3 regions of the Lelliottia sp. RD5 genome follow, and region 3 is predicted to be linked to each of the others. Evidence: predicted binding sites of a transcription regulator. Region 3 holds the regulator's gene; each other region holds the start of a gene.
What was found. Region 3 encodes PurR, which represses purine synthesis genes. Its sites were predicted from a motif close to CANGCAAACGTTTGCNTG; they were not measured.
Positions count from the first base shown of each region.

Region 1: the regulator PurR is predicted to act here: its motif matches at 1,478-1,495, upstream of purM (phosphoribosylformylglycinamidine cyclo-ligase).
Region 2: the regulator PurR is predicted to act here: its motif matches at 1,499-1,516, upstream of purE (5-(carboxyamino)imidazole ribonucleotide mutase).

Region 1 covers NZ_JBVYHQ010000003.1:94,054-97,266, reverse strand. Annotated here, with positions in the region: gene AC0LWE_RS11425 (6-phospho-beta-glucosidase) at 1-1,281, opposite strand, end outside; gene purM (phosphoribosylformylglycinamidine cyclo-ligase) at 1,558-2,595, shown strand; gene purN (phosphoribosylglycinamide formyltransferase) at 2,592-3,213, shown strand, end outside.
Region 2 covers NZ_JBVYHQ010000004.1:223,907-227,119, forward strand. Annotated here, with positions in the region: gene purK (5-(carboxyamino)imidazole ribonucleotide synthase) at 1-923, opposite strand, end outside; gene purE (5-(carboxyamino)imidazole ribonucleotide mutase) at 920-1,429, opposite strand; gene lpxH (UDP-2,3-diacylglucosamine diphosphatase) at 1,546-2,268, opposite strand; gene ppiB (peptidylprolyl isomerase B) at 2,272-2,766, opposite strand; gene cysS (cysteine--tRNA ligase) at 2,940-3,213, shown strand, end outside.
Region 3 covers NZ_JBVYHQ010000001.1:794,282-797,494, forward strand. Annotated here, with positions in the region: gene AC0LWE_RS03960 (MFS transporter) at 1-539, opposite strand, end outside; gene cydH (cytochrome bd-I oxidase subunit CydH) at 703-792, opposite strand; gene purR (HTH-type transcriptional repressor PurR) at 1,089-2,114, shown strand; gene punR (DNA-binding transcriptional activator PunR) at 2,133-3,044, opposite strand; gene punC (purine nucleoside transporter PunC) at 3,157-3,213, shown strand, end outside.

The DNA of each region.
Region 1 (3,213 bases), on a different contig from region 3:
CAGATCGATGCAGCCCCACGGGGTGTAGCCCATCAGATCGACGCCATCTTCAACGACGGCTTTTTTCATCTCACTGATATGCGCGGCAAGATAATCAATGCGGTACTGATCATTCACCGTGCCGTCGCTTTCCTGCACGTCGATGGCACCGAAGCCGTTTTCAACAATAAACAGCGGCAGCTGATAGTGATCCCAGAACCAGTTCAGGGAGTAACGCAGCCCAACCGGATCAATCTGCCAGCCCCAGTCAGATTTTTGCACGTACGGATTGGAAACCAGACTTTTACTTTCGTCGTAATCCAGCTGCGGGTTGTCTGGCGTCGCTTTGGTGGCGAACGACATGTAATAGCTGAAACCGATGTAATCCACACAGCCTTGTTGCAGCGCGGCAATATCGTCTGCCGTGATGTCCAGCGCAAAGCCGCGACGTTCAAAGTAGTTGAGCAGGTGCTGAGGATATTTTCCACGGACATGCACGTCGGTGAACCAGTAGCGACGGTGCATGGCGTTCATCGCCATCATGATGTCGTTCGGCGCGCAGCTCAGGGGATAGATTGGACACATCGCGATCATGCAGCCGATTTGCAGCGACGGATTAATTTCACGTCCGGCTTTGACCGCCAGCGCGCTCGCCACCAGTTCATAATGCGCCGCCTGGAACATGACCGGCTCGCGATCTTCGCCAGGCTCATACTTCAGACCGGAGTTGGTAAAGGGCGCGAAATCTTCGTGGAAGTTAGCTTGGTTGTTGATCTCATTAAACGTCATCCAGTACTTCACTTTGTGCTGGTAGCGCTCAAAGGCCACCGTTGCGAAACGCACAAAGAAATCGATCAGCTTCCGATTACGCCAGCCGCCGTATTCAGTGACCAGATGGTAGGGCATCTCAAAGTGGGAAAGGGTGATCACCGGCTCGATACCGTATTTCCGGCATTCGTCGAACAGGTCGTCATAGAACTGCAAACCGGCTTCATTGGGTTCCAGCTCATCACCGTTCGGGAAAAGGCGTGTCCAGGCAATCGAGGTGCGGAAACATTTAAAGCCCAGCTCGGCAAAAAGTTTGATGTCTTCTTTATAGCGATGGTAAAAGTCGATGGCTTCGTGGTTTGGGTAGTTTTTACCCGGCAAAACGCCGTTGGTGATTTCACGCGGTACGCCATGGGCACCAACGGTCATCACATCGGCAACGCTCACGCCTTTGCCGCCCTCTTTCCAGCCGCCTTCAAGCTGATGTGCCGCGACCGCGCCACCCCACAGAAAACCTTCTTTGAATCCTGGCATGCTTTTTCCCTCAGTCTGCGTTATGTTCTGCAAAACCATTACAGAAACCGGTTTCAGTGGAATCATGTGCAATGCCATAAGGGGTTGCAAGCACATTACAGAAACCGGTTTCATTTTCGTGAACGGTATCAAGTTTGTCTTCGCGCGAGGGTTAAATGTGTAAATTTCCAGCGACTTTTTGTGACAACAGATTAGGCTCGCAAACGTTTGCCTGGACTGTTAGAATTGCGCCGATTTTTCTTACTATCGCAATGCAATCGCGTGGGGACTTGAGCCGTGACCAACAAAACTTCTCTCAGCTACAAAGATGCCGGTGTTGATATTGACGCAGGTAATGCGCTGGTTGACCGAATCAAAGGTGTGGTGAAAAAGACCCGCCGTCCTGAAGTGATGGGCGGTCTGGGTGGATTCGGCGCACTGTGTGCACTGCCGCAAAAATATCGCGAACCTGTTCTGGTTTCTGGCACTGACGGCGTGGGAACGAAACTGCGTCTGGCGATGGATCTTAAACGCCACGACACCATCGGTATCGATTTGGTCGCTATGTGCGTTAATGACCTGGTCGTACAGGGTGCTGAGCCGCTGTTCTTCCTCGATTATTACGCCACCGGCAAACTCGACGTTGATACCGCAGCAAGCGTGATCACTGGGATCGCTGAAGGCTGTCTTCAGTCTGGCTGTTCGCTGGTCGGTGGTGAAACGGCAGAAATGCCGGGGATGTACCACGGTGAAGATTATGACGTCGCGGGATTCTGCGTCGGTGTAGTAGAAAAATCAGAAATTATCGATGGCAGTAAAGTGACCGATGGCGATGTGCTGATTGCGCTGGGATCCAGCGGCCCGCACTCTAACGGTTACTCTCTGGTGCGTAAAATCCTTGAGGTGAGTGGAAGCAATCCAGAAACCATCGAGCTTGAAGGCAAGCCGCTGGCCGATCACCTGCTCGCGCCAACCCGCATCTACGTAAAAAATATTCTTGAGCTGATTGAGAACGTTGATGTTCATGCCATCGCCCACCTGACCGGTGGCGGATTCTGGGAAAATATCCCGCGTGTTCTTCCTGATAATACCCAGGCCGTGATTGACGAATCCTCATGGCAGTGGCCAGCCGTGTTTAACTGGCTGCAAACGGCGGGTAACGTTAGCCAGCACGAGATGTATCGCACCTTCAACTGCGGCGTTGGGATGCTCATCGCGCTGCCAGCCAGTGAAGCAGACAAGGCCATTAGCCTGATGCAGGCAAAAGGTGAAAACGCGTGGAAAATCGGTATCATCAAAGCCTCTGATTCCGACGAGCGTGTGGTCATTGAATGAAAAATATAGTGGTGCTCATTTCCGGTAACGGAAGCAATTTGCAGGCAATCATTGACGCCTGCAAACAGAAACAGATTAATGGCACCCTACGCGCAGTTTTCAGCAACAAGGCCGATGCGTTCGGCCTTGAGCGCGCACGCGAAGCGCACATCCCCGCGCACGCGCTTGAAGCCGCTCAGTTTGCCAGCCGCGAAGCGTTTGACCGCGAACTGGTCCAGGAAATTGACGCCTATGCACCAGATGTCGTGGTGCTCGCCGGTTACATGCGAATTCTTAGCCCCGCGTTTGTCTCGCATTATTCCGGACGCCTGCTGAACATCCACCCTTCTCTTCTGCCAAAATATCCGGGTCTGTATACCCACCGTCAGGTGCTGGAAAATGGTGATGAGGAACATGGCACGTCGGTGCATTTTGTCACCGATGAGCTGGATGGCGGGCCGGTTATTCTGCAGGCCAAAGTCCCGGTGTTTGAAGGCGACAATGAAGATGACATTACGGATCGCGTCCAGGCGCAGGAACATGCCATTTACCCGCTTGTGGTGAGCTGGTTCGTCGATGGGCGCCTGGAGATGCGTGAACACGCAGCCTGGCTCGATGGCGTAAAACTGCCCCCTCAGG
Region 2 (3,213 bases), on a different contig from region 3:
TCTTTGTCGTACCAGTGCAGATGAACCAGCGGCAGCTTCAGCCAGTCGTAGTTCAGCGCGGTGCCAATCAGATTGATCATCACCGATGGGCTGTTCACCACCGGCTGCGGCAGTGGCAGATCGGTAATCGCCCGCAGATGCAATTCGAACTGGCTGATGGACGCGCCGTTTTGCGTCCAGTGTCCGCTGTTGTGCACGCGTGGAGCAAGCTCATTAATCAGCAAACCCGCAGGCGTAATAAAGCACTCCATCGCCATGACGCCCACGTAACCCAGCTCTTGCATGATGGCAGACAGCATGGTTTCCGCCTGCGCCTGCTGCCCGGCATCGGCGTGCGGGAAGACGACGCTGGTACGCAGAATACCGTCCTGATGCAGGTTATGCGTCAGCGGGTAAAAGACCGTGCTGCCGTCATGCGCACGCGCGCCAACCAGCGAGACTTCACCGCTAAAATTGATGCCCTGCTCAACGATACATTCGCCGTAGCAATCCGTCGGCAGGTCTGCGGTTTCGTGCTGGCGTAAACGCCACTGACCGCGTCCGTCGTAGCCACCCGTGCGACGCTTCACGATAGCCAGATCGCCCAGCTTATCGAAAACGGCAGGCCATTCGCTTTCACTCGCGAGCAATTGCCACGGCGCGGTGGCAAGATTCAGCTTATCAAACAGCTGCTTTTGCGTCAGACGGTCAGCAATGATGGGGAATACATCGCGGTTAACAAAGGCGTTGTGACGCGCCAGTTCACGCGTTAATGCGGTTTCGGGCCAGCGCTCTATTTCAGCGGTGATAACGCTTTGCTGAAATGGCACGGCTTCAGGCTCTGCATCCAGCCCAACGGGCCAGACGGCGATACCCAATGGTTCACCCGCCTGACGCAGCATTCGACCTAACTGCCCGTTACCGAGAACGCAAACTTGTTTCATGCTGCACCTCGCGGGTCCGGGTTTTCCAGCACCTCGTCGGTCTGCGAACGACGCCATTCGACCAGACGCTGATGCAAGGTTTTGTCGTGGGTCGCCAGAATTTGTGCCGCCAGCAGGGCTGCATTCGCCGCGCCCGCTTTACCAATCGCCAGCGTGCCGACTGGAATGCCACGCGGCATCTGGACGATGGAGTAAAGGCTGTCGACGCCGCTTAGCGCTGCGCTTTGCACTGGCACACCGAGCACCGGGACCAGCGTTTTAGCGGCAATCATGCCTGGCAGATGTGCTGCACCGCCCGCACCAGCAATAATCACCTGATAGCCGTTCTCTTCTGCGCCTTCGGCGAAGCTGAACAGTTTATCGGGGGTGCGGTGCGCGGAGACCACTTCAACGTGGTGCGGAACGTTCAGGATTTCGAAGATTTCGGCGGCAAACTGCATGGTAGCCCAGTCGCTTTTGGACCCCATCACGATGGCGACACGCGCCGGATTATTGCGGGAAGACATGCGTCTTAAAACTCCTGTGGTGCGGAACACACTGCTTTGAGGGCACAGAGAATAGCATGATATACAGGCAAGGAAAACGGTTGCGTCGCCAGAATACCGGCAAAAAAAGGCGTTAATTAAAACGGAAACGAGATGAGTTCAACGCCTTCTGGCGTGACTTTTACCATTGAACCTTCGCTGTGCCAGGCACCCAATACAACACGATGCGCGGGTTCGCCGTTGGCAGTGAGTTGATGGACGTCCGGGCGATGGGTGTGACCGTGAATTAACCACTGCACGCGATGTTTTTCCATTACTTCAACGACCGCTTGCGGGTTGACGTCCATGATAGTCATGGATTTGCTGCTGTTCGCTGATTTACTGCCCGCGCGCATTTTGGCGGCGATACGGCTGCGGATAAACAGAGGCAGGGCCAGAAACAGGGTTTGAATCCAGGGGGTGTGGACTTTAGCGCGAAACGCCAGATAGCCCGTGTCGTCGGTGCATAGCGTGTCGCCGTGCATAATCAGGACGTTGCGGCCATATAATTCGAGCACTTTTTCTTCGGGCAACAATGTCATGCCGCTTTCGCGAGCGAAGCGTTTGCCGATCAGAAAATCGCGATTGCCGTGTATGAAATAGCAGGGGACGCCAGAATCGACCAGCGCTTTGATCGCCGCCGCCATTTCACGGTGGAGGGGATTCGGGTCGTCGTCGCCAATCCAGGCCTCAAACAAATCGCCCAGAATGTACAGGGCGTGTGCAGTACGCGCTTCACCCTGTAGAAAATGCAGAAAACCGGCGGTGATCGCCGGTTCTTCTGTTTGCAGATGCAGATCCGCAATAAAGAGTGTCGCCACCAATTACTCGCTGACGGTCACGCTTGTGATGATAACGTCTTCTTTTGGAACGTCCTGATGCATACCGCTGCGGCCAGTTGAAACGCCTTTGATCTTCTCAACAACGTCCATACCTTCAACCACTTCTGCAAACACGCAATAACCCCAACCCTGCAGATTCTCGCCGGAGAAGTTCAGGAAGTCGTTGTCTGCTACGTTGATGAAGAACTGTGCAGTTGCAGAGTGCGGAGCCTGAGTACGGGCCATAGCCAGCGTACCACGGGTGTTTTTCAGACCGTTATTCGCTTCGTTTTTGATCGCTTCTTTGGTGTCTTTCTGGATCATGCCAGGTTCGAAACCGCCGCCCTGGATCATAAAACCGTTGATCACACGGTGGAAAATCGTGTTGTTGTAGAAGCCTTCGCGACAGTAGTCCAGGAAGTTTTTAACTGTTTCAGGCGCTTTATCATCAAATGTTTTGACGACGATATCGCCATGATTAGTGTGGAAAGTAACCATTTTTTCATCCTGTTCCGTTATAGTGGTGCTTCGACCCACATAAGGGTCACATATAGGGGTTTGTTATAGCATAACCGCAGGATGCGATCACCTTGCATTGCGTGCTGATCCTATCCCGAATTATAGGTATTATACGGTCTTTACGATCCACACACGTTTACATGGAATCTTTGATGTTAAAAATCTTTAATACTCTGACGCGCCAAAAAGAGGAATTCAAACCTATTCATGCCGGGGAAGTCGGCATGTACGTGTGTGGTATTACCGTCTACGATCTCTGTCACATTGGTCATGGCCGTACCTTCGTCTCATTTGACGTGGTCTCTCGCTACCTGCGTTTCTTAGGTTACACCCTGAAGTACGTCCGTAATATCACCGATATTGATGATAAAATTATTAAACGTGCGAATGAGAATGGTGAAAGCTTTGTCGCGCTGGTGGATCGCA
Region 3 (3,213 bases):
AATGAGAAGAACAGCGCGATCATCGCCACGACACCCAGCATCGCTGTCGCAAGGAAAGACATACGCCAGCCGATGACTTCACCCAGCCAGGTGGCCGCCGGCACGCCGCCAATATTCGCAATCGTTAGCCCCATAAACATCGTGGCGACCGCGCTCGCCTGTTTGTGCTTGGGTACCACGCTTGCGGCCACTACCGACCCCAGGCCAAAGAATGCGCCGTGATTGAGGCTGGTCAGAATGCGCGACAACAGGAGGGTGGTGTAGTCCGGAGAGAGCGCCGAAAGCACATTACCCAGGGTGAAGATGGCCATCAGAAAAATAAGCGCATTACGACGCGCGCGATGGGAAAGCAGTAACGTCATCAGGGGTGCGCCGATCATCACGCCAATGGCATAAGCACTGATCAGCATGCCCGCCGCAGGAATAGAAACGTCAACCCCTTTAGCGATGACCGGTAAAAGCCCCATTGGGGAAAACTCGGTGGTGCCGATCCCAAATGCGCCAATTGCAAGGGCCAGCAGTGGAAAATTGATTTTCATTCATTAACTCCGGATACCGTGCCTTTATGCGACACAGAAAAACATGCCGAAAGCATGACAGCAATCACAAAAAATGAGAAGTTAACAAATTGGCAAAAGATTATTGTCGGGAGAGTAACAATGAAAGGAAGAAAACGAGGGAGAAGGCTCTCCCCCGCCTGAATCAGTGCAGAATAGCTGTAAAACTTGCCGCAACAATCAAACCCAGCACGATAATCGTGGTCGTTAACGAAAACTTAAGATCGGTATTCATCAATTTTTCTCCTTTTAATCCCCACATGAAAAGTGAGCTTGCTCATTTTTACACAGTTTACCTCAAAAATCTTCCTGGATTTAGGCTGATAACCGTTTTTGCGCTTCCCCTTTTCATCAAGATAAGACAAAATTCCACGCTAAATTTATAAGCGTACCGGCCACTGACCCCCTCCTGACGTCCTGTGTCGTTTTCCCGGCGTATCGCAATTCAATTTGCGAGATTAGGGTGAGAGAAGGCAAACGTTTACCTCTCAATTTATCAGGAGCTTAGGATATGGTCTGGAGTGACAGCTAATGGCAACAATTAAAGATGTAGCGAAACGCGCAAACGTTTCCACTACAACCGTATCACATGTAATTAACAAAACCCGTTTCGTGGCGGAAGAGACGCGCAACGCCGTTTGGGCTGCAATCAAAGAATTGCACTACTCACCGAGCGCTGTTGCTCGCAGCTTGAAAGTGAATCACACCAAGTCAATTGGTCTGCTGGCGACCAGCAGTGAAGCGGCCTATTTCGCCGAAATTATCGAAGCGGTTGAGAAAAACTGCTTCCAGAAAGGCTATACCCTGATTCTGGGAAATGCCTGGAACAGTCAGGAAAAACAGCGCGCTTACCTGTCGATGATGGCGCAAAAGCGCGTCGATGGCCTGTTGGTCATGTGTTCCGAATATCCAGAATCCGTGCTGTCGATGCTCGAAGAGTATCGTCATATCCCAATGGTGGTAATGGATTGGGGTGACACGCGCGCTGACTTTACCGATTCCGTTAACGATAACGCCTTCGAAGGCGGTTACATGGCTGGCCGTTACCTGATCGAACGTGGTCATCGCGAGATTGGTGTCATCCCCGGCCCGCTTGAGCGCAACACCGGTGCTGGCCGTCTGGCAGGCTTTATGAAAGCCATGGAAGAAGCGCTGATTACCGTCCCGGAAAACTGGATTGTACAGGGCGACTTTGAGCCAGAATCGGGCTACCGCGCGATGCAGCAGATTGTTTCGCACTCACATCGTCCGACAGCCGTGTTCTGCGGCGGTGATATTATGGCGATGGGTGCGCTTTGCGCAGCCGATGAGCTGGGTTTACGCGTCCCGCAGGATATTTCCGTGATCGGGTATGATAACGTGCGCAACGCTCGCTACTTTACTCCCGCGCTGACGACGATTCATCAGCCGAAAGACTCCCTGGGTGAAACGGCGTTCAACATGCTGATGGATCGTATCGTCAGCAAGCGTGAAGAGTCTCAGTCAATTGAAGTCCATCCGCGTCTGATTGAACGTCGCTCCGTCGCTGACGGACCGTTCCGCGATTACCGTCGTTAATCGTTTCTACGGGGCCGGTTATTCCGGCTCCCGTAGCCACTCTCTGTTCAGCGTTTCACTATCACCTAAATAGTCCAGCAGCCAGGCCAGCGCAGGCGACATATCGTTTTGCTGCCATGTCAGGCAACAGGCCGCAACCGGAAACGGATTTTCAAGCTCGAGCGCCACCCATTCTCCGCGATCAATCCGTGGACGCGCGAAATGCACAGGCACCATCCCCACACACAATCCAGCCGACAAACAGGTTGCCGACGATTCCCAGTCTGGCGCGACGACCCGCCGCTGGTTATCAAGCAGCCAGGTGATGCGCTTTGGCAGCGATCGTGACGTGTCCTCCATCACCAGCGACGGCCAGTTGCGCAACACGTCGTCACTCAGCGGGCCTTCCATCGTGGCCAAAGGATGATCGCTTGCCACCACGCAGCGCCAGCTCAATGTTCCCATATCCCGAAAGGCATAGCGGCCCCCGACGGGAATGGCCTGTGTCGCGCCGATCGCCATCTCCACCCTACCGTCGGATAACGCATCCCATACGCCATTAAACACTTCCTGGGACACGCGAAGTTCCACATCCGAGAAATGGCGATAGAAATCGACTACCATCTGCCGCGTCCGTTGAGGTTTAACGATGTTATCCACCGCAATCGAAAGATGACCGCGCCAGCCATTGGCAATCTGCTGGCACTGTTCACGCGTGATCATCATTTTTTTGATAACAGATCGGCCTTCTTTCAAAAACCACACGCCAGCCGGGGTCAGAACGACATCCCGATGACGGCGTTCGAACAGGGGTACTGCCAGCCACTCCTCCATCTGCCGTACCGTATAGCTGACGGCAGATGGTACGCGATGCAGTTCTTGCGCGGCTCCGCTAAAGCTACCATTTCGGGCGACAGCATCCACAACTTCTAATGAATATTCAGACCACATTTTTTGCCTGCAAAATTTTTGAACGCAACCGCCAAATATTAGCGTTTCACAAGCCAGATTGCACTCCCTACACTCTGCGCCAAAGTACACCTGCCTTCATTAGGAAATGACAATGCAACCCAACAACGGATTCTTAGTCTGGCTCGGCGGTTTGAGCGTGCTGGGCTTT